Linked DNA regions of Archangium violaceum. The protein of the gene in region 1 interacts with the protein of each later gene in a pairwise test. Links are inferred from orthologs where the notes say so. Each region holds a gene or a part of one and is shown in the gene's direction. Other genes may lie near its edges. The genes, in order: selB and serC.

Region 1 (7,208 bases):
AGGGCGCGAAGGGAACGCCCTCCCAGAAGAAGCAGGTGGAGAAGCTCGTCTCCATCCCATCGGACGTGGTGCTCGCGCCCCAGGTGGAGGCGCCGCGTCACCTCACCGGGCGTGACCAGTCGCGCTCGAAGACGAGCATCCAGGAACTGTCCTGGGCGGAGTTCGACAGGGCGGTGCAGATGCTCGCGCGCACCATCAGCCTGTCCTACAAGCCCCAGGCCGTGGTGGGCGTGGCGCACGGGGGCGTGTTCGTGGGTGGGGCGCTGTCCAGCGCGCTCGGCTGCGACTTCTTTCCGGTACGCATCAGCCGCCGCAGCCGGGACAAGGGCGCGTCCAAGCCGAAGCTGACCGGGGAGATGCCGCGCGAGCTCAAGGGCAAGCGCGTGCTCATCGTGGATGACGTCGTCTCCAGCGGCGACACGCTGGAATTGGCCACCGCCCTGGCCCGGAAGGTGGGAGCCCGGGAGGTGAATACCGCGGCGCTGGTGGCCCGTCCGGGGGGCTTCGCCCCGAGCTTCTGCGCGCTGCCCACCGATGCCCTCGTCGTGTTCCCATGGGACTACGAAGCCGTCACCGAGGACGGGCGCTTCGACGTGGACCCGGACAAGGCGGGGGCCTAGTCGAGGGAGAACCGGGGGCGAGATGATCATTGGTACCGCTGGGCACATCGATCACGGCAAGACGTCACTGGTCAAGGCGCTCACCGGTATCGACACCGACAGGCTGAAGGAGGAGAAGCGTCGGGGAATCACTCTGGAGCTGGGCTTCGCGCACCTGGCGCTCGATGACGGCACGGTGGCGGGCGTGGTGGACGTGCCCGGGCACGAGCGCTTCGTCAAGGCGATGGTGGCGGGCGCTGGCGGGGTGGACCTGGCGGTGCTGGTGGTGGCCGCGGACGAGGGCGTGATGCCCCAGACGCGCGAGCACCTGGACATCTGCCGGTTGCTCGGCGTGAAGGCCGGCGTCATCGCCCTCACCAAGTCGGACCTGCTGGCGGAGCTGGGCGCCGAGTGGCGCGCGCTGGTGGAAGCGGACCTGGCCACGCTGGTGGGCGGCACCTTCCTGGAGGGCGCGCCGGTGGTCCCCGTCTCCTCGAGGACGGGGGAGGGGCTGCCCCAGCTGCGCGCCGCGCTCACCCGGGCCGCCCAGGGGCTGCCCTCGCGTCCCTCCGAGGGTCCGGCCTTCCTTCCCGTGGACAGGGCCTTCACCATCAAGGGGTTCGGCACGGTGGTGACGGGCACGCTGCTGTCCGGCACGTTGGCGGTGGAGGACGCCGTCTCCCTGCTGCCGGGCCTGCCGGGTCCCTTGCGCGTGCGAGGGCTGCAGATGCATGGCGAGCCGGTGCCGAAGGTGGCGGCGGGCCAGCGCACCGCCGTGAACCTGACGGGAGTGGAGCCCGAGGCCATCGCGCGCGGCATGGTGCTGGTGAAGGCCGGCGAGGTGCCCGAGACGTCCATGCTGGACGTGGAGTTGAGCCTGCTGCCCGCGGCCGAGGAGTCGCTTCCCCGGCGCCGCAAGCTGCTGCTGCACCTGGGCACCGCGCAGGTGGAGTGCACGGTGGCGTTGTTGGATTTGGAGAAGCTGGAGCCGGGTGAGACGGCGCTCGCGCAGCTGCGTCTCTCCGCGCCGATGGCGGCGCTGCCGGGCCAGCGCTTCATCCTCCGGGGCTCGCGCGCGCTGCCGGGCCGTGGCGCCACGCTGGCCGGTGGGCGCGTGCTGTCCATCACCCCACCGCGCCGCCGCAAGGGAGGTGCCGAGGTGGTGGCCCCTCTGCTGGAGGCGGGCCCGGAGGGGCAGGTGGCGTGGTTGCTGCGCCAGGCGGGCTACCGCGGTCTCACGCAACAGGAGCTCTTCGCCCGCTCGGCGCTGGTGCCCCGGGTGCTCTCCCGGGCGCTGGAGTTGCTCGGCGCGCGGGGCTCGGTGCTGCTGGTGGACCGGGAGCGGCGCCTCTACCTGTCGGGCGAGGTGTTCGAGGGGCTGCGGGCGCGTGCCCTGGCGCTGCTCGCGGCCTTCCACGAGCGCGAGCCGCTGCGGGAGGGCCTGTCGCGGGAGGAGCTGCGCCAGCGTCTTTCCAGCGAGCTGGACGCGCGCGTCTTCGCCCGGGTGGTGCAGTCGCTGACGGACGGAGGGAAGGTGGAGGTGGAGAAGGAGGTGGTTCGCCTCAAGGGGCGTGGCCGCACGCTGTCGCTGGACGAGGACGCGGCGCGCACCCGGCTGGTGGCGGATCTCTCCGCGGCGGGGCTCGCGCCTCCCACCCTCAACGAGCTGGCCGAGCGGCTGCGGTTGCCGGCCACCCGGGTGCAGGAGTTGCTCAAGGTGGCGGTGGCGGAGGGCAGGGTGGTCCGGGTGAGCGAGGAGCTCTTCTTCGACGTGGGGGCGCTGGCCGGGCTGAAGGAGCGGCTGGTTGCCCACCTTCGCGAGAAGAAGGAGATTTCCACCCAGGCCTTCAAGGAAATGGTCGGGCAGAGCCGGAAGTTCGTCATTCCCCTCTCGGAGTACTTCGACCGCGAGAAGGTGACGCTGCGGGTCGGAGAGAAGCGGGTGCTGCGGCGCGCATGATGACGAAGCGTTACAGCGAGTCGGCCCTGCGGGCCCTCGTCGAGTCCTTCGGTAACCCCATGTACGTGGCCCACGAGGGCCGGGTGCGTGTGGCGAACGAGGCCTACCTGGAGATGCTGGGGCTGGGTCGGGAGCAGGTGGAGGGCCGCTTCTTCCTGGACTTCGTTCGTCCGGAGGACCGGGCGCGCTTCGAGGTGCGCTACCGCCAACGCCAGGAGGGGACGCTGAAGGAGACGGGCCCCCAGCGCTACCTGCTGCCTCGGGTGGGCGGGGGGATGCTCGAGGTGGCGACCTACGTGCAGGAGGTGGAGCTGGAGGAGCGTGGCCGGGCCCAGCTCATCAACCTCCTGGTGCTGGGCGAGCGTCCGGCGGAGCTGGGGGTGGCCGAGCGCCTGGTGGAGACGTCCGCGGAGCTCGTCGCGGCGCGCTCGGAGGATGCGGTGCGGCGGGTGGCGCTGGCGGGCCTCGCGGGCGCCGGGCTCTCCGCGCGCTTCCTGGCGCGCGACGGGGAGCGTTTCATCGACCGGGACGGAGCGCCACCGCCGGAAGACGGGGAGCTGGGGCTGCGGGCGCTGTCCGAGGGCCGGCCCGTCTTCGGCGCCGTCCAGGGCCTGTCCACGCCCGTCTACCTCCCGTTGGGCACCACGCTGTCGGAGGTGCTGTGGGTGTCCGGGCCGGGGCTGTCTCCCTCGTACGGCTCGGTGCTGTCGCTCTTCGCCAAGGTGGTGGGAGCCGCCCTCACCGACGCGCGGCTGCTGGCGGACGTGGAGCGGGGCCGGTGGGAGATGGTGGCCGTGGCCGAGGCGGCGCGCTTCGTCGCCCAGCCGGAGCCTCCCTCTCCCGAGGACTTCCTCTCGCGTCTGGCCTCGTTGCTCGGCGCGGAGGCCGTGCTGCTGTACGCGCCCGAGTCGCCCGAGGGGGAGCTGGTCCTCACGGCGCAGGTGGGCCTGGACGGCGCGCTGAAGGACGTGCTCGCCGCGCAGCGGGGCGGCCTGTCGCCGTCCGTGATGGCGGCCCGGGGCGCGGTGCTCTCCAACGAGGCCGAGGAGCGCGCGCTGTTGGAGGCCACGGGCGGGCGCCTGGGCTGTGGCGTGGCGATCCGCCTGACGCATGGGGGCCATCCGCGAGGGTTCCTCCAGGTGCTGCGTCCGCCGGGGCGTCCCTTCGTCGGGGCGGACCTGCGGCTGCTGGGCACGTTGTCCGAGTTGCTGATGACGCTGTTGGATCAGCGGCGCCTGCGCATCGAGTCCGCCCGGCAGCTCTCCGACACGCGCCTGCTGTTGGACCTGGCCCGCACCACCACCGCCACGCTGGAGGTGGCCAGCATCCTGGACGTGGCCTCGGACTTCCTCGTCAAGCTGCTGGATGTCTCCAACTGCTTCATCCTGCTGCACGACGAGCACGCGGGCGTCCTGCGCGGCGCCGCCGCCTCCGTCACCCACCGCGACTTCTTCCGCGGCGTGGTGATTCCGGTGGACGATCCCATCAGCATCGCCGCGCGCGTGGCCCGCGAGCGACGGCCCGTCGCCATTCCGGACCTGTCGAAGGTCGCGGAGATGCAGGACCGGGAGCTCGTCCGCCGCTTCGAGGAAAAGGCCCTGCTGGGCCTGCCGCTCACCTCGCGCGAGGAGCTCATCGGCGTGGTGCTGCTGGACGACACCCGCCGGCCGCGCGCCTTCACCCCCGCCTTCGTCGAGCTGGCCGAGGCCACGTGTGGGCAGATTGCCCTGGCCATCGCCAACGCCCGCCTCTACGAGTCGCTCTGGGCCTCCTACGCGGAGCTGGCCGCGGCCCGCGCGGAGATGGTCAAGCGCGAGCGCCTGGCCGCGCTCGGCGAGCTGTCCGCCATCGTCGCCCACGAGGTGCGCAATCCCCTGGGCGTCATCTTCAACGCGGTGGCCTCGCTGCGCCGCATGCTCAAGCCCGACGGCGACGCGGCCATGCTGCTGGACATCCTCGCGGAGGAGAGTGACCGGCTCAACCGCATGGTGGGGGATCTGCTGGACTACACCCGCCCGCGCGAACCCATTCTGCAGCATGAGGACGTGCCCCGCGTGCTGCAGGACGCGGTGGATGCCGCGCAGGCCCAGCAGGGCGGCACCCTCCGTATCTCCCTGTCCGCCGAGGTGGAGCCGGACCTGCCCCGCGTGCCGTTGGACCGACGCCTCATCCGCCAGGCGCTCGTCAACGTGCTGGTCAACTCCATCCAGGCCATGCCACAGGGCGGGGTGGTGCAGGTGCGCGCCCGCCGCGAGGCCCAGGGGAGCAGGGACGTGCTGCGCATCGACGTGGCGGACCAGGGCTGCGGCATCCCCACCGAGCTCGTGCACCGGGTCTTCGAGCCCTTCTTCACCACCAAGGCCCAGGGCACGGGCCTGGGCCTCGCCGTGGTCAAGCGCATCATCGAGGAGCACCACGGGGAGATGACCCTGGAGAGTGCTCCGGGCCGTGGCACCACCTTCACCTTCCGTCTACCCCTCACCCAGCCGACGAGTCTGCCGTGAACGACGCATCCACTCCTCTCCCTCGCGGTCGCATCCTGGTCGTGGACGACCAGCGCAACATGCGAGCCACCACGGCGCTCCTCCTGCGTTCCGAGGGCTACTCCGTGTCCGAGTCCGCCAATGGCGAGGAAGCGCTCACGACCCTATCGGGCGGCGGCGTGGACCTGATGTTGACGGACCTGAAGATGGAGCCCATGGACGGGCTCACGCTCCTCAAGAAGGCCCTGGAGGTGGCGCCTCGCCTGCAGGTCATCATGATGACGGCCTTCGGCTCCATCGAGAGCGCGGTGGAGGCCATGCGCCAGGGGGCGTTCGACTACGTCACCAAGCCCTTCAAGGAGGGCGAGCTGCGCTACCGGGTGGAGCGCGCGCTGGAGCGGGCCCGGCTGCAGGCGACGGTGGACATGCTCGCCGGCGAATTCAACGAGCGCCACGGCCTGAGCGCGCTGGTGGGTGGCAGTCCGGCCATGCGCGAGCTGACGTCGCGCCTGGTGCGCGTGGCGCAGAGCGACGCCACGGTGCTGGTGCAGGGCGAGAGCGGTACGGGCAAGGAGCTCGTCGCCCGCGCGGTGCACGCGCACAGCCGGCGCAAGGACAAGGCCTTCGTCCCCGTCAACTGCGCCGCCATCTCCGAGACGCTGCTGGAGAGCGAGCTGTTCGGCCACGCCAAGGGCGCCTTCACCGGCGCGGTGCGGGCCCGCCGCGGTCTCGTCGAGGAGGCGGACGGCGGCACCCTCTTCATCGACGAGGTGACGGAGACGACGCCCGCCTTCCAGTCCAAGCTGCTGCGCACGCTCCAGGACGGCGAGGTGCGGCGCGTGGGTGAGTCCACTCCCGTGAAGGTGGATGTGCGAATCGTCGCCGCCACCAACCGGGACATCGAGCTGGAGGTGCAGGAGAAGCGCTTCCGGCAGGATCTGTACTACCGGCTCAACGTGGTGACGTTGCGCGTGCCGCCCCTGCGCGAGCGCCTGGAGGACGTGCCGGCCCTGGCCAAGCACTTCCTCGAGCGCGCCAACGCGCGCAGCCCGAATCCCAAGCGCCTGTCGGCGGCGGCGGTGGAGCACCTGATGGGCTACAGCTTCCCCGGCAACGTGCGCGAGCTGGAGAACCTGGTGGAGCAGGCGGCGGCCCTGGCCGAGGGCGAGGAGCTGTTGCCCGAGGACTTCCCCCTGCGCCCCAGCGCTCGCGTGGCGGCCAGTGGCTCCCTGGGGGCTCCACCCGCTCCCTCCAACACCGACACCAGCACGCAGATACCCACACTGGCCGAAGCGGTGGAGGAGGCCGAGCGTCGGGCGATTGCCCAGGCCCTGGAGCGGCACGGCATGGACCTGGGCCGCGTCGCCGAGGAGCTGGGCGTTTCCTCGACCACGCTGTGGCGGAAGATGAAGCGTCTCAACCTCCGTCCGCTCGGGGGCGAGCACCGGGACTGAGGTTGTACGGGGGCTGTCGATTGAGGAACACCCCGCCAGGAATGCAATGTGGATTCAGCCGTGAAAAGCAGAAGCGCCTGAAATGATTGCGGATTTTCACATCTGCAAGGAGATTGCAGGGCTGCAATGCACGGATGAGCGGCCCCCGGGGGCACCCGAATGCTAAGTGCCTGAATTTACTGCTCTCTGAGACTCGTGGCGCGGTGGCATGGGGAGTGCTAAGGCTTACACCCGGAGCGCATCGACGTGGCGATGAAGGCGGTTCCCCCCCACCCCTTCAGCGCCTCCGGTGAGCTTAATTTAGAAGAACCCGCGGCCCGGTCCCTTCCTGAGGGTACCGGGCCGCCTTCTTTTTGGGCCCTGGGTTTCGCCAGCTTCCGCTGTGGCTGGAGAATGCGGCGGTTTGCAGATCTGCAAGCGGATTTCAATGCTGCAATGCAGGGCTGAAACCGTGAGGAGGGCGCCGGGAGCCAAGTGCCCGGAAACACGAGGCAATTGGGGCGAGGGTGGGCTGGCATGGCGAGTGCTAAAGCATGGAGTCGGAGCACGTCGAAGTGAGGCTGAAGGAGGTTCCCCCCCACCGCCTTCAGCACTTCCGGTGAGCTTCCTGAGAAGAACCCGAGGCCCGGTCCCCTTTCTGAGGGTACCGGGCTTCCTTCTTTTCGGGCCCTGGGCTCCGCTGGCTTCCGGTAGGGCTGGAGAATGCGGCGGT
Region 2 (15,159 bases), 2.3 Mb from region 1 along the record:
GCTCTACCCGCTGACGCGCGCGAGCGTGGACGAGGCGGGGTGGGTGGAGCTGGCGCGGGCCTACGAGGCGTCGAGGCCCTCGCGGCCCTTCGAGATGAACCACCTGGGCGAGGGCTTCCCGGGCTTCCTCGCGGACGAGGCGGAGCGGCGTGGCCTGCCGGACTTCCTGCCCGCGCTGGCGCGCTTCGAGTGGGCGGACTTCGCGGTGTACACGTCGATGGAGCCGGTGCCGGAGAAGGTGGAGCGGCTGACGGTGAACCCGACGCTGGTGGCCCTGGAGCACCCCTTCCAACTCTGCGCGTACGTGCGGGCGAAGGGGCGGGGACGGCCGGAGCCGGGACAGGAGATGGCGCTGCTGTGGCGGCACCCGGAGCGACTGGTGACGATGTACCTGGCCGCGAGCGACCGCTCCCTGCTGGCGTTGAAGATGGCGGTGGAGGGGCTGACGCCGGCCCAGGTGGCGGCGGCGACGGGGGTGGCCGAGGCCGACATCCGCGCCGCCGTGGAGGCCTGCGTGTCGGACGGCCTCGTCCTGTCACCGTGAAGCTTCACCGGGCGGAGGAGCCCGCCCGGTGGGGGGCGGCTCCGGCGGACACCGGAGCCGCCGGAGTGGCTGACGCTACTTCAGGATGAGCTGGCAGGTGTCGCCGCCCGTGCCGGCGACGCACGCCAGGCCCGCGCAGCACGCGGCGGCGCCACACGCCTGACCTTCGCTCGCGCATGGCGGCTTGCAGGAGCAGTTGTTGCCCTCGCAGTCGCCACCGGTGGTGTCATCCAGGCAGAGCAGGCCGTCGCAGCAGGGCGCGGCGGTCGAGCACTTCTCCTGCACCTTCGCGCACTGGGGGATGGCATTGCACACGCAGGCACCGTCCTCCTCGCAGGGGATGGGCGGATCCTGGTTGAGCTGCACGCACTGCAGACCGTTGCAGCAGGTGGCGCCCGCCGTGCCGCCGCACCCCTCGCCCACGGTGGAGCACCCGTCGCTCACGAAGTACTGGGCCCACTGGGCGATATGGTTGGAGGTGGTGATGTCCTGGAAGGGCAGGGCGAAGGCGGGGAAGGAGGGATCCTCTCCCGCGTTGACCTTGTCCGGGTCCACCGCCGCCATCCACACCAGGGTGCTCTTGTCGTTTTCGGACGCATCACGGGAGGGAGGGGGCGGGGAGCGCAGGCCGTAGAAGCGGGAGGAGGAGAACGTCACCCACATCAGCCGGCTCTTGTCATCCCCGAGGCCGCGCATCACGAAGGGGCTCCACTTCGGGTAGCTGTTGGTCAGCTTCGTCTCGGAGCCGTCCATCACGCCGCCCTGGTTGGCCTTCGTCAACTCCACCCGCATCGCGCCAGCCTGTAGCTTCGCGGCCCACAGCATGGCGGTCCTGTCGGTGTCCCCGTTGCAGGTGGAGTGCGCGTCGCCCGCGATCTCGCAGGTGGACTCGTTGAACACGAGGAAGGAGTTGTCGGGCGCGATGGCCGGGTAGTAACGGTGCTTGCCGGCCTGGGCTGGCACCACCTCCACCGGGGAACTCCAGCCGCTCGGCGTCCGGGTCACCATCTTGATGGCGCCCTTGAAGCCGCGCTGGTTCGACTCATGATGGCTCGGAGAGGTATAGGCGATCGTCTGGCCATCCGGGCTCCAGTCCGGGTGGGTCGCGGGGCTGGTCGAGTTACCCGTGCCAGGAATCGACTCCTCGTAGGCTCCGGTATCTCCGTTGAAGATACGCAGGCCGTAGTCGGTGGCGCCTCTGTTGCCGAAGACGCCGACGAACTTGCTGCCATCCGGGTTCCATGACTCGAAGGTGCTCTGCTTCCCGGGACCCAGGGTCGCCTTGCTGTCCTCTTTGAAGGTCGCCAGGTCCACCAGGGCGAGCCGGCCGTCATCCTGGTCGTTGACCTCGGCCACCAGCTTCTTGCCATTGCGGCTCAGGGCATGACAGCCCACGCAGTTCACGCCGGGGTCGATGTCGTCCTTCAGCAGGATCGGCGAGGCTTCCTGGGCGCCGGTACCAGCGAAGTCATAGCGCATCACGCCGGTGGCAGTCTCCTTGGTGGTCCAGTAGTAGAGCGCGCCCTTGAGCTCGTCGGGGGCGAACTGGATGGCGATGGGATTGGAGACGCCCACCTTGTCGTCGCCCGAGTCGGTCGTGGAGCGCACGATGAGCTTCACCGGCTGTTTACCGCGATTGCTCTCGGCCAGGAACGTCCACACATTCGCCGCGGGCGTGTAGATGCAGCCGCGGCTCACGCCAGTGGGCAGCGCGAGGCCCTCTGGCAGATAGCAGCGCAGGTACACGCGCACGTCGGTGATGCTGTTGGAGAATGCGAGCTCGAACAACGTGGTGGAGGCGTTGTTCGGCTTGATGTGGATCTCCAACTGCCCCAGGTTGGGCGGCACCAGGACGCCGTTGTTGGGGTAGACGATCTCCGGCTTGTACGAGGTGTCCACCGTCCCGCCGAACTTCGAGCCCGGATCCGCGGGCACCGGAGGCAGGCCCGAGGAGGGCGGCGGAGTGTCCGACACCTTCTGATCGAGCTTCACCGTGATGGGCGTGGAGGCGGACATGGTGCCCACCCGGGCCCGCACGATGCTGGTTCCGCCGACGTCAGCGCTCGAGGTGAAGCTCGTTCCGCCGCCGAAGCTTCCCAGCCGCGTATCGTCGATGGTGAAGGAGGCCTGGCCCGACATGTCCTCCGTGTGACCGTCGGTGAAGGTGCCGATGACCTTGAAGTTCTGGACGACCCCCGTACTCCCGGAGACGACGAGGACCGGGTTGGCCGGCTCGATCGTCAACGCGCCCAGCGTGGCGTTACCGCCACCGGGGATACCGCCATCGTTTCCTCCTCCGGGCCCATTATTTCCGCAAGAGGAACAACCAGACAGCGCGGTCGCTGTCATCAGGACGCCGAGTAGCCAGATTTTCTTCCACATGGCCGCTGAGCGTAACGCCATTTCCGACATCTGGCGCGGGCGTTCGTGGGGTATGCCCTAAAGGGCATTCATCCCCACCGAAAGCTTGAAACGCGGTTACACCGAGCGGGCGAGGGCCGCGAGTTCTCGCCAATTCTCAACGAAGGAACTGTCGCCTGTCGTGCGATCGGCCAGGCGGCGAGCGGAAGGATTCACGGCGCCGGGTTCGGGCGGCAGAGGGCGCCTGCCTCCGAGGGCGTACAGGCGAAGCCTTCCGGGCACTCGGTATTCGCGGTGCAGCGATAGGTGCAGGTCTTCTCGACGCACAGGCCCTGCGTGATGCCGCGAGCGCGGCAGCTCTCGTCGCCGCCACACGGCGCGCCCATGTGCTGGTACGCGGTGCAGCCGGCGAGCTGGGCCGGTGCGGGCAGGCACCGTCCCTCCTGGCAGGTGAATCCCTGGGAGCACCCCACCCTGGCATCACACCGCGCGACACAGGCCGCGCTCCCCTCGGGAAGCACCTCGCAGCTCGCACCGGTACGGCACTTCCAGTCTCCATCACATGGGGCGCACGGCGCGCCGGGGCCCTCGCACCGCTCGTTCCGGCAGGTGAGCCCCGGGGCGCACTGGTCATTCGAGAGGCATTCCACGCAGCGGCCATCCGAGAGGCAGTAGCTGCCGCGCTCGCAGCCGGCGACGGCGCAATCGGGGTCGTCGAGGTCCTCGTCCTTCTTGGAGAGCTCGATCTTCACCTTCTTGACCTCGCGCTCTTCCACGCAGGCCTCCGTCTGGTCCACCCGGAAGCCGGAGACGGACGTCTCCAGGAGGTAGCAACCCGCGGGGAGCGGACCCACGCGCAGAACCCCGTCGTCCGCGAGCTCCAGTTGCTCGAAGGGCGTGCCCGTCACGGACACCCGCCCGCCGGCCACTCCCAGGCGCGAGGGCGCCTTCACCTGGAGATTCAGGAAGCCGGCCTCTCGCGGCTCCACGTCCTCCAGTCGCGCCGAGCCGCCTCCGGGCACCACCACCGGCAGACGCACCGCCTTGCTCTGGGTGGCCACGATGAAGAGTTCCTTCGGACCGGCCGGCACACGCTTCAGCAGGAATCTCCCGTCCGCTTCCACGGTGCAGCTCACGCCCGGGTTGCCCACCAGCGAGACCCGAGCCACATTCGGGTCGGCCTCGGTGAGGCGGCCGCGCACGTTCCCCGTGCGGAAGGGAGTGTTGTCGAAGCCCCCGCACGCGCTCGCCACGAGGGCGAGCGCCATCAGCACGCTGTAGAAGCTCTGGCGCATCAGAAGCGATACCCCACGCCGGCCCATCCGCCGGTGAAACCCACGGCCTGTCCCTGTCCGTCCACCACCACGTACGTCACCATCATCTGCAGCTGGGAGCTCAGCTCCAGCCGCTCGCCCAGCCGCCACACCACGCCGCCCACCACGCCCGGGCTGAAGGTGAAGTACTGCTGTGCCCCGGTGAAGACCTCCGTCTGGAAGGACCTCTGGAGGAACAGCGCGGCCACACGAGGACCCGCGTAGAGCGACAGGCGTTCCCACCGCCACGTGTAGGGCACCGCGGCCCCCAGTGACAGCGAGGTGTAGAGGAAGGGCACCTGGGAGTCGGGCCCCAGGTCGAGGCTTCGCCGGCCCCGGCCTCCGCTCACGTCGAAGATGAGGCTCAGGTCCGGAAGGGGACGCTCCTCCAGGCGCAGCACCAGCGCCAGCTCCGGCGAGGCGGGCAGCAGCTCGGCGCGGCTTCGTGCGTCCACGAAGGAGAACATGCCGCCCATGAGCGCCAGCGAGCGGCGCGGAAAGGCCTGGGACAGCAGCCGCTCCAGCGGCAGCCGCTCGCCCTCGGCGATGTCCACCACCTCCCGGATGAGGATGCCGTCGCCCTTGGTGAGCTCCACGGTGCGGCGGCCGGGTGTCACGGCGGTGCCTCCGGGCAGCTCCGTGCGCGTCTCCCCATCCACCTTCAGGGTGAAGCCGTCCAGCCGGGGATGGTACGAGAAGAGCTCCGGGCGGCCCGTCCGGTCGATGCGGCCGGAGAGCACCACGGGATCCGCGCCCACCTCCAGGATCTCCGCCGAGGGCCGTTGCCTTCCCTCGGTGAAGGCATAGGTGTGGCGGCGCGCGTAGTCATGGGCCTCGGTGGCGGTGACGGCCCCGTCGATGTTGCGATCCGCGGCGCCGTTGAGCCCGTCGATGAGGAAGTGGGTGTAGATGTCGTTCTTCAGTCCCTCGTCCTCGCGGGCCGTCTCGCCCCAGTCGCACGCGGCGAACACCATGGAGGCGCGGCTCGACTCCTCGAGGGGGCGCGCGTAGAAGCCCGACTTGATGCCGGTCAGCTCGGCTTCCAGCTCGCGGGGAAGCAGCGACTTGCCACTGCCGCTGTGACAGGTGGCGAGCACCATCAGCCGGCGGCGCGAGGGCAGCTGGTCGAACTCGGACTTCAGCGCGTCCATGGACAGCGCCGTCTGGGGGATGGCCCGGTATGCGGCGTCCGTGGTGACCATGTAGCGCTTGAGCTCGCCCCTGCTGTCGCGGGCCAGCGTGCCGTGCGCGGAGAAGTACACCACCACCACGTCATCCGGCCGCGAGGCCTCCCGTCGCAACTGGCGGAGCGCGCCGAGGATGGAGGCCCGTGTCGTCTCCTCCGGGCGGGTGAGGACACGCACCTGATCGAAGTGGCCGCGCGCCGGATCCCTCAACGCCGCGGCCAGGTCCTCCGCGTCCTTGCCGGAGTAGCGCAGGTCGCGCCACTGCGTGTCCTGGAATTGCGACACGCCCACCAACAGGGCCAGTCGCCGCGGTGCGTAGGCATTGGAGAGCGCGGTCTCGTCCACCTTCACGGACACGAGCCCGCCCTTGTCGCCCTTCTCGAACGAGCCCGGACCCGCGCAGGCCGCGAGCACCGCCAACAGCGTGATGACGAATCGCCTCACTATGGGCGGAGATTCTGCCCTTTACCGCCGCCAACGTGGAGGTCGAACCGGTTGACGGCCAGGATGGAACGCTCCTCCATGTCGCCTCGGGTGAGTGCTTCGCGTACCTCTTCGGGTGGGAGCGCCTGATCCGAGGGGAAACCGATCAACCACAAGGTGAGCGGCCCGGACTCGCCCTCCAGGCTGATGCCCACCAGGCCCTGGGGGCCCTCCAGCTCGTGCGTGCCGGCCTGGAGCGGGAAGCGGCCGAGCAACTCGGGCTCCGCGCCACCGCGCTGCTGGAAGAGGAGGGCCTCGCCGACCTCGGTGGCGTGGTAGCGCAGCACCAGCACGTCCTGCTGCGAGGCGGTGGCGCCCGGATCCATCCGGTGCAGCGCTCCGCTCGGCTCGCGGGCCACCACGGACAACTCCAGGGCGAGCCGACTCACGCCCTTCACTCCGTTCCAGTCGCTCGCCCGCTGCCCATGCGGCTGGGCCTGGGAGCGGGTGAGGACGACGAGCCCCGCGAGGCCGGCCGCCAGCGCCGCCGCCGCCGCCGCCTTGAGCCAGGGCTGGGTGGGACCGCGCAGGCCGCGACGGACACGGGCGAAACCCACCTCGTCCAGACGGGGCTCCTCCTGCCTGGCCGGCGCGAGGTGGAGCAGCAGGGCGTCCACCTGGCCGTCGAGCAGCCCGGGGCCGGGTGTCTTCGCGAGGAAGTCCATGCAGGCCTCGCACGGATGGGAGAGGTGCTCGCGGAAGTACGCCACCGATTCCGGCTCACCGGCCGTCAGGGCTCGCAGGGCTTCGGCATCCAGGTGTCTCATCCGTCTCACTCCCAGCGTCCGGCGAGCACGCGCCGGAGCAGCTCCTGCTTGATTCGGGCCCGGAAGCGCTCCAGGCGCATCGTCACGGCGCTCTTGCCCACCCCAAGCCTCTCGGCGATCTCCCGGGCGGACAGCTGGCCATCCACATAGAAGAGGTAGACCGTCTTCTTCTCTTCACCCTCGGGCAGCTCGTCGATGAGCTGGCGCACCACGGCCATGTCCCGCTCCAGCTGGAGGGCCTCGGGCACCACGGAGACCGTCTCGGGCTGGGGATCGGAGATCTCCTCGTCCATCCGGCGCGTCTGGCCCTTGCGCTCCAGCCGGGTGCGGGCCCGGTTGCGAGCGATGGACAGCAGCCAGGCCTCGAAGGCCGCCGGCTCCTTGAGCCGGGGAAGCGCCTTGAACGCGCGTACGTAGGTCTCCTGGATCACGTCTTCCACCTCGTCCGGGTCTAGCGGGGCGAAACTGGACGTCAACCGGGCCACCAGGGGCCGGGTGCGTCGGTAGAGCTCGCTGAATGCAGGCGCTTCCCCCCGTGCCGCCCGTACCACCCACTCTCTCAGTTCCCGAGAGGAACCCACCTGGCTCATGGACCCTCCGGAAGGACGAATGGCCACACGCTGGCCGGTGGACGGACGCCGCGCTTCCTGCTTCCCCCGAGGGAAGCGTGGGGCAGAATGGCCGCGCGGTTGTTCACTTTCGTGAGGTCACAACCATGCGCGTCATCAATTTCAACCCCGGCCCGGCCGGCCTGCCCCTGCCCGCACTCGAGCGCGCACGGGACGAGCTGCTCGACTTCCAGGGCTCGGGCATGTCTGTCATGGAGCACAGCCATCGGGGCAAGGAGTACGACGCCGTCCACTCCGAGACCATCTCCCTGCTCACCGAGCTGTTGGGCATCCCGGATACCCACCAGGTGCTCTTCCTCACGGGCGGGGCCTCGCAGCAGTTCGCCCAGGTGCCCATGAACTTCCTGCCCCCGGGCGCCAGCGCGGACTACCTGATGACGGGGGTCTGGAGCGAGAAGGCCTACGCGGAGGCCCAGTACCTGGGCAAGGTGCGCATCGCCGGCACCACGGTCCTGCCGGACAAGCGCTACGAGCGGATTCCCCGCCAGGACGAGCTGACGGTGGACCCGAAGGCGGCCTACGTCCACATGACGAGCAACAACACCATCTACGGCACCCAGTGGCACCGCTGGCCCGAGGTGGGGGACGTGCCGCTGGTGGCGGACATGAGCTCGGACTTCATGTGGAAGCCGATGGACGTGAGCCGCTTCGCCTTCATCTACGCGGGCGCGCAGAAGAACCTGGGCCCCTCGGGCGTACTGATAGCGGTGGCCCGCGGGGACTTCATCGCCCGCGGCCGCAAGGACATTCCGAAGATCTTCCGCTACTCGACCCACGCGGAAAACAACTCGCTCTACAACACGCCGCCGACCTTGGCCATCTACCTGTGCCGGAACGTGCTGGCGTGGATGAAGCAGGTGGGAGGACTCGGACAGCTGGAGAAGTGGAACCGGGAGAAGGGCGAGCTGCTCTACGGGGCGCTCGACAAGCACGCGGGCTTCTACCATGCGCCGGTGGAGAAGGAGTCGCGCTCGTACATGAACGTGGTCTTCAAGCTGCCCACCCCGGAGCTGGACGAGCGGTTCGTGGCCGAGGCGAAGAAGGCGGGCATGGTGGGCCTCAAGGGGCACCGGAGCGCCGGTGGCATCCGGGTGTCCACCTACAACGCGGTGACGGTGGACAACGTGCGGACGCTGGTGTCCTTCATGGAGGAGTTCATCCGCAAGAACGGATAGGGCGCCGCTGACGCGCGGCGCCATCCTTCCACCTGTCGACGGCGGGGCGTTCGATTGACTAGACCTGGGGGCCTTCCCTTCCAGGAGGAGTCATGAAGAACGCCACGCTGTGCGCTGTCGTGATGGCCGTCGTGCTCGCGCTGCCCGCCGCCGCCAAGGAGGTGTCGGGAGCGCAGTTCCCCGACGCGGTGACGGTCGAGGGCAAGGAGTTGAAGCTCAACGGTGCGGGCCTGCGCAAGAAGCTCGTCTTCAACGTGTACGCGGCCGGCCTGTACCTGCAGAACCCGTCGCGGAGCTCCCAGCAGGTCATCGAGTCGGATCAGCTCAAGCGCGTGCGGCTGTCCATGCTGCGCGATCTGGACAAGAAGACGATCACCGAGGCCATCGTGGATGGCTTCAAGAAGAACGCGAAGGACAAGCTGCCGGCGCTGCAGCAGCGGCTGGACACGTTCACCGCGGCGATCCCCGATCTGAAGAAGGGCGACGAGCTGGTGCTGACGTACGTGCCCGGCAAGGGGACCACCATCGAGAGCAAGGCGGGGCAGAAGATCTCTGTGGAGGGCAAGGACTTCTCGGACGCGCTCTTCTCGGTGTGGCTGGGGAAGAGCCCGGTCGACGACAGCCTCAAGGACGGGATGCTGGGCAAGGAGTAATCGCCTGGGAGTGGAGCCCCCATCCCTCTTCCCCTGAGGGAGGGATGGCCCTCTCTTCCGGCGGGGGGTCAGGCCCGCGCGTTGTCTGCGTCAGCCTCTGGCCGTTCAGTGGTGTGTGAATTCATCAACGCACCTGTGTCATGGGAAGTGGACGGTGCTGCGGAGTGGCACCCCGAACTCCACCCATGACGCCACGAGCCAGTCCTTATTCCTGACCCGGGTGGGCGGCTACTCGGGCGGCGGCATCTACATGCTGGCCAGGACCCCGCTCGAGACGCGCAAGTGGGAGGCCTCGTTCCGTTATCGGATCGGTGGCCGGTACCAGGGTGGGGCGGACGGACTCGCCTTCCTCTTCTACAAGAAGGGGGGGTACACGCCTGCCGGTGGTGGTTTCCTGGGCTTCAACCCGGCCTACGTGAGCCAGCCGGGCTACGGCATCGTCATCGACAATTACTTCAACCCGGATTGGGATCCCTCGGCCAGCTACATCGGGCTGATCGCCAACAGCACCCACTCGTTCGCGAACAAGCTCGCCTACGTGAACGATCCCCGGACCGAGGACTCCCTGTGGCACTCCAGGCGGGTGCGCTTCATGGACGGCACCGTGTCCGTGTACCTCGACGGGAGCCTGCTCTTCAGCCACGAGATGGCCGCGCCGGACTACACCTATGACGGCGTCGGGTTTTCCTCCGGCATCGGCCTGGACCAGAACTACCACCAGATCGATGACTTCGTGCTGACGGACCTCGAGGAGCCGTCGCCGCCGCCAGTGCCCGTCTGGAACCCCACCGGCAGGATGAACCTGGAGCGAGGGCTTCATACGTCCACGCTCCTGCGAGGAGGCAAGGTGCTCGTCGTCGGCGGATTCAACAACGCGGCCGAGCTGTATGACCCGGCCAGCGGCACCTGGAGCTTCACGGGCTCGGCTTCGAGGTCGCGTCTCCTGCCCACCGCCACCGCGCTGAAGGACGGCCGGGTGCTCATCACGGGCGGCGAGAACGACGCGCACTCGCTGGAGACGACCGAGCTGTACGAGCCGGCCACCGGCTCGTGGAAGCCCGCCGCGAACCTGAGCACGGGCCGCCGCGACCACACCGCCACCCTGCTGAGCGATGGACGGGTGCTCGTCACGGGCGGATACAGTGACTGGTTCGGCATTCTCGCCTCGTCCGAGCTGTACGATCCGGCCACTCGTACCTGGGCGGATACCGCCAACCTGGGTGTGGTGCGCTATGACCACACGTCCACGCTGCTGGAGGACGGCCGTGTGCTGACGATGGGTGGCTTCAGCACGGTCGATTCGGCCTCCGCGGAGCTGTTCGGGCCTGGCGCCAGCGAATGAGCGACCCGGGATGACCGGGTCTCGTTCCATGTAGTGCGGCCGGCCTCCTCGGTATGTGTGGGGCCTCGACGGTCCGGTGCTCCGTCCCGGACGGGTGCATAGGGCCCTCGCATCCAGACGTTGCAGGGCGCCAGCCGCCGAGTAGGGTGCGGCCCGTTTCGACGCCCCACATGGAGAAATACTGGATGAGAAAGGCCTTGCTTGCCGCCTGCTGTCTCCTGGTATCCGCCTGCAAGACGGCGGAGCCGGCTCCCGCGCAGCCGCAGTCCGCGCCCACCCCGCAGCAGCCGGTGGCCGAGACGAAACCGCTGCCTTCCGGGCTGGACGCAGCGGCGCTCAACGAGCAGGCGAACCCCTGCGAGGACTTCTACGAGTACGCGTGCGGCAACTGGGTGAAGAGCGCGGAGATCCCCGCGGATCGCCCGCGCTGGTCGCGCGGCTTCGACACCATCTCGGCGCGCAACGAGGAGATTCTCCGGGACATCCTGGATGCTGCGTCCAAGGGCAAGGCCGCCGAGGGGACGCCCTACGCGCAGAAACTGGGGGACTTCTACGGCGCCTGCATGGACGAGGCTCAGCTCGAGGCGTCGCTGCCCGTGCTGAAGGCGCAGCTGGCGAAGCTGACGGCGGTGAAGAGCGCCAGGGACCTGGCCCAGGTGGTGGGCACACAGCACGCGCGGAGCGTGTTCCCGCTGTTCCGGTTCGGCTCCAACACCGATTTCAAGGACGCCACCCAGGTCATCGGTGAGGTGGATCAGGGCGGCATCGGTCTGCCGGACCGGGACTACTACCTGAAGGATGACGACAAGTCGAAGGCGCTGCGCGCGGCGTACGTGGAGCACATGAAGAACATCTTCGTGCTGCTGGGCGAGCAGCCCGAGCAGGCGGCGAAGAGCGCGGCGTCGGTAATGGAACTGGAGGCGGCGCTGGCGAAGGCCTCGCTGTCGCGCGTGGAGCGCCGCGAGCCGAAGAACCTCTACCACCGGCTGGAGCGCAAGGGCCTGAAGGCGACCGCGGCGACCTTCCCGTGGGACGTGTACTTCACGGCCGCGGGAGCCAAGGACGTGCAGGCGCTCAACGTCAGCCATCCGCCCTTCTTCGCCGAAGTGGACCGGTTGGTGAAGGCGACGAAGCCCGCGGCGTGGGGGCCGTACCTGACCTGGCACTACGTGACGGCGGTCATCCCGGCGCTGCCCAGGAGCTTCCAGGAGGAGCGCTTCCGCTTCACCGCGCAGAACCTGACGGGGGCGAAGGAGGACGTGCCGCGCTGGAAGAAGTGCGTGCGCTTCACCAACGGGGCGCTGGGCGAGGCACTGGCGCAGCCCTTCATCACGCGGACCTTCGGCGCGGATGGCAAGAAGACCACGCAGGACATGGTGGTGGAGATCGAGAAGGCCTTCGAGCGCAACCTGGACACGCTGACGTGGATGGACGCGCCCACGCGCGAGCAGGCGCTGGTGAAGGTGCGGAAGATCGTCAACAAGATTGGCTACCCGGACACGTGGCGGAACTACGACGCGCTGAATGTGGAGCGTGGCTCCTTCCTGAGCTCGTACCTGAACGCGGCGGAGTTCGAGCAGGCGCGGCAGCTGGCCAAGATTGGCCAGCCGGTGGACAAGACCGAGTGGCTGATGTCTCCGCCGACGGTGAACGCCTACTACAACCCGCCGTTCAACGAGATCGTCTTCCCGGCGGGAATCCTCCAGCCTCCGTTCTTCAACCGCGAGGCGACGGCGGCGGTGAACTTCGGGGCCATGGGGATGGTGGTGGGGCATGAGATCACCCACGGCTTCGACGACGAGGGCCGCCAGTACGACGCGGACGGCAACCTGCGCGACTGGTGGACGCAGGCCTCGGACAAGGCGTTCCGCGAGCGCGTGGCGTGCGTGAAGGAGCAGTACGACGGCTACACCGCGATTGACGAGCTGACGGTGAATGGGGCGCTGACGCTCGGCGAGAACGTGGCGGACCTGGGTGGCCTGAAGCTGGCGCACGCGGCGATGGAGACGTGGCTGGCGAGGGACCCGGAGGCGGCGAAGCAGGCGAACAGCTACCGGTTCACGCCGAGCCAGCAGTTCTTCCTGGGGTACGCGCAGTCGTGGTGCTCGAAGTACCGCGACGCGTTCGCGAGACAGATGGCGGTGGTGGATCCGCACTCGCCGCCGTACTGGCGGGTGAACGGGCCGGTGGTGAACCTGCCGGAGTTCCAGAAGGCCTTCCAGTGCAAGGAAGGCGCGAAGATGGTGCGCCCGGCCGCGCAGCGCTGCGAGGTCTGGTAGCGCTTCACGCGAGACCGCGGAACTGAAGACGAGGGCCGTGCCTGGAAACGGGCACGGCCCTCGTCCTTCGACCGCGATTAATAGTTGTAGCGGTAGACGTAGACGTTCGACACCGTGCCGTCGGACTCATGCCATGCGACAAGGGGTTCGCCGTTCTTGTCGAGACCCAGAGCCGGCCGGAAGCCAGAGGTGCTGGGACCCGTGACCGCGCTGAGCCTCGAACCCACTTGCTGCCAGGTGCTTCCGTTCCAGCGGCTCACCCAGATGGACTGCTCGGGAGAGGCGTAACCGCTCCAGGCGACCATGGGATTCCCGCTGTGATCCAAGACCAGAGAAGGATCCTTGTTCGATGTCGTACTGGCGTCGACCGTGGTGTTGAGCATCCGCCATGACGAGCTGTCCTGATGCCAGAATGCCGCGTGAACATGGCTCGTAGGTGTTTCGCCTTCTTCCCAGGCGATGAACGGTTGGCCGCTGCCGTCCACGGCAAGAGATGCTGAAACACATCCGTTCTTGGCCGGGCTTGTCACGGGAGCGCCCAGTTGAGCCCAGTTCGTGGCAGGTCCCTTTTTCAGAACGGGGATGGACTGGTATCCTTTTGAACCATCCGAATCGAGAACACGCAAAGCGAGGAACCAGTTTCCGGAGGCATCTGTGGCTAGAGTGGAGACCTTCGGTCGCGTATAGCCTTCTGGTAAGCTGCCCGAAAGCGATTCCCAGCTATTCGCAGTGGGCATCAAGCGGAAGAGTCCCCGCTCAAAGGTTCCCCCTGAAACCAGGGTCGCGGAGACGAGAAGGTTGCCGACACTATCAAATACAATGGATGCATTATCACCAGAGGTGGCTGAATCCAGGTTGAAAGAGGGTAGGGCATCCCAGGTTGTGCCAGTCCACCGCCGCCCATACAGGTTGTCGGATCCAGAGGGGGCCGTGAGTTCCTGCCACACCACGATGGGACGATTCGAAGCATCCAGGGTGAGCGCAGGCTTGTCGGCATGCGTACCCGTGTCCGCGACCGCACTCATCGCGGTTCCGAGGTCCTCCCACTTCGTGCCGGTCCATCGCCTGACGTAGATGTTCTTCGTGGCACCAGCGGACTCGGACCAGGCAATCACGGGGTTGCCATCCGTACCCACTTTCATGGCCACGTTTTCCGCGGGCGTGTTGTCTGTCACCGCGCTGATGGCTCCACCGAGCGGCAGCCAGGTGGGCACCGTGAAGTTCCAGGAGGACGAGGACACCAGCACGTTGCCCGCCAGATCCATCAGCGGAGCCGTGGTCGTGCCCAGGGTGATGGACACATCGGCGGGGAGTGACAGCGGCGCCGAGGGGCTGATGGTCAGCGTCTTTCCATCCGTCGACAACGAGAGCGTCTTGGCGATGTTCGATGCGCCCCCCGTATTCAACACCACGGAAGCGTCGGTCACGGACGACGCCTTCAGCGCCTCGTCGAAGCTTACCTGGATGGTGTCTCGGACCGAGACGGATGTGGCTCCAGGGGCCGGTGCTCGCGTGCTCACCTTGGGCGCCGTGTGGTCGACCACGATGGTCCGGGTGCTACTGGTGAAGGTGTCACCGCCAACCGTGGCGCGAGCCGTGAGCTGGTACTCGCCCTCGGTCTCCTGGCTGGTATCCCAGGTGTACTGGTAGGAGGGCCCCGACAGGCGCGTCAGGAAGTCCGTTCCCTTGTACAAGTCGACGGAATCGGCCGTGCCTCCCTCGACCAGCACCTGAATCTGGAGGGAATCCTTCGCGTAGGCCTTGGACTGACTGGGGCTCGCCCACTGCACGAGGATGTCCCCTTGACGTGCCACGGTGAGGGACACGGTGACATCCTGCGCGAGCGTCCCCGAGGTGCCTCTCACGGTGAGCGTCTTGGGACCGGGAGCAGCGCTGCTCGTTGCTGAGATGGTCAGCGTGGCGGAAGTGCTGTCAGCGCCGATCGTGACGGGCTGCGCGCTGATTCCAGAGGGAGGATTGATCAGTTGGACGGTCACGCTGTCGGTGAAGCCTCCGCTGCGACTCAGCGAGAGCTGGATGCCCCGGCTGCCGCCCTGGAGGACACTGGCTTGACTCGGGTCGATGGACAGGGAGAAGTTGCCCACCGTCTGGCCCGGTGGGTCGATGTCAGGGACATCGATGCAGGCCGGGCTGCCCAGGAGGCAGATCGGTAGAAGCGTCGTGAGGAGTCGTCGGTTCATGGGGTTCGCTCGATACGTGGGGTGTTGAAACATGGCGCTTGAGCGAAGAGCACTCGCCGTGCCAGTCGGGTCACGTCAAGTCCCCCCAGTGGTAAGGCCCTGGGCGCCGGTTTCTTGTTCCCTTCGAGCGTCCTGAGGTTCGGATGGCCGTACGCGCTTCTAGACGGTTCCGACCGCCTTCGAATCCCTACGCAGACCCCTTGGAGGGGAACGTTCAGAAGAAGC

Evidence for each region.
Region 2: the proteins of selB (region 1) and serC interact in binary tests that used the Escherichia coli proteins (3 or more experiments, as listed by UniProt). The link is inferred for Archangium violaceum from one-to-one orthologs.

Annotation. Positions count from the first base shown.
Region 1 is NZ_CP069338.1:5,528,787-5,535,994, forward strand. Bases 189-3,100 are described here. They hold selB (selenocysteine-specific translation elongation factor), read left to right. Parts: upstream 189-642; coding sequence 643-2,559; downstream 2,560-3,100. Other genes in these bases: JQX13_RS23695 (phosphoribosyltransferase), read left to right, coding at 189-620; JQX13_RS55505 (ATP-binding protein), read left to right, coding at 2,556-3,100. In the rest of the region: more of JQX13_RS23695, read left to right, coding at 1-188; more of JQX13_RS55505, read left to right, coding at 3,101-5,063; JQX13_RS23710 (sigma-54-dependent transcriptional regulator), read left to right, coding at 5,105-6,496. UniProt on the Escherichia coli protein: Translation factor necessary for the incorporation of selenocysteine into proteins. It probably replaces EF-Tu for the insertion of selenocysteine directed by the UGA codon. SelB binds GTP and GDP.
Region 2 is NZ_CP069338.1:7,829,107-7,844,265, forward strand. Bases 6,576-9,414 are described here. They hold serC (3-phosphoserine/phosphohydroxythreonine transaminase), read left to right. Parts: upstream 6,576-7,370; coding sequence 7,371-8,459; downstream 8,460-9,414. Other genes in these bases: JQX13_RS33635 (hypothetical protein), read right to left, coding at 6,576-6,655; JQX13_RS33640 (RNA polymerase sigma factor), read right to left, coding at 6,661-7,245; JQX13_RS33650 (chalcone isomerase family protein), read left to right, coding at 8,552-9,112; JQX13_RS33655 (kelch repeat-containing protein), read left to right, coding at 9,228-9,414. Outside these bases: JQX13_RS33615 (DNA-binding domain-containing protein), read left to right, coding at 1-544; JQX13_RS33620 (TolB family protein), read right to left, coding at 620-2,926; JQX13_RS33625 (carboxypeptidase regulatory-like domain-containing protein), read right to left, coding at 3,118-4,200; JQX13_RS33630 (caspase family protein), read right to left, coding at 4,200-5,849; more of JQX13_RS33635, read right to left, coding at 5,849-6,575; more of JQX13_RS33655, read left to right, coding at 9,415-10,454; JQX13_RS33660 (M13 family metallopeptidase), read left to right, coding at 10,640-12,733; JQX13_RS33665 (Ig-like domain-containing protein), read right to left, coding at 12,811-14,934; JQX13_RS33670 (PA0069 family radical SAM protein), read right to left, coding at 15,149-15,159. UniProt on the Escherichia coli protein: Catalyzes the reversible conversion of 3-phosphohydroxypyruvate to phosphoserine and of 3-hydroxy-2-oxo-4-phosphonooxybutanoate to phosphohydroxythreonine. Is involved in both pyridoxine and serine biosynthesis.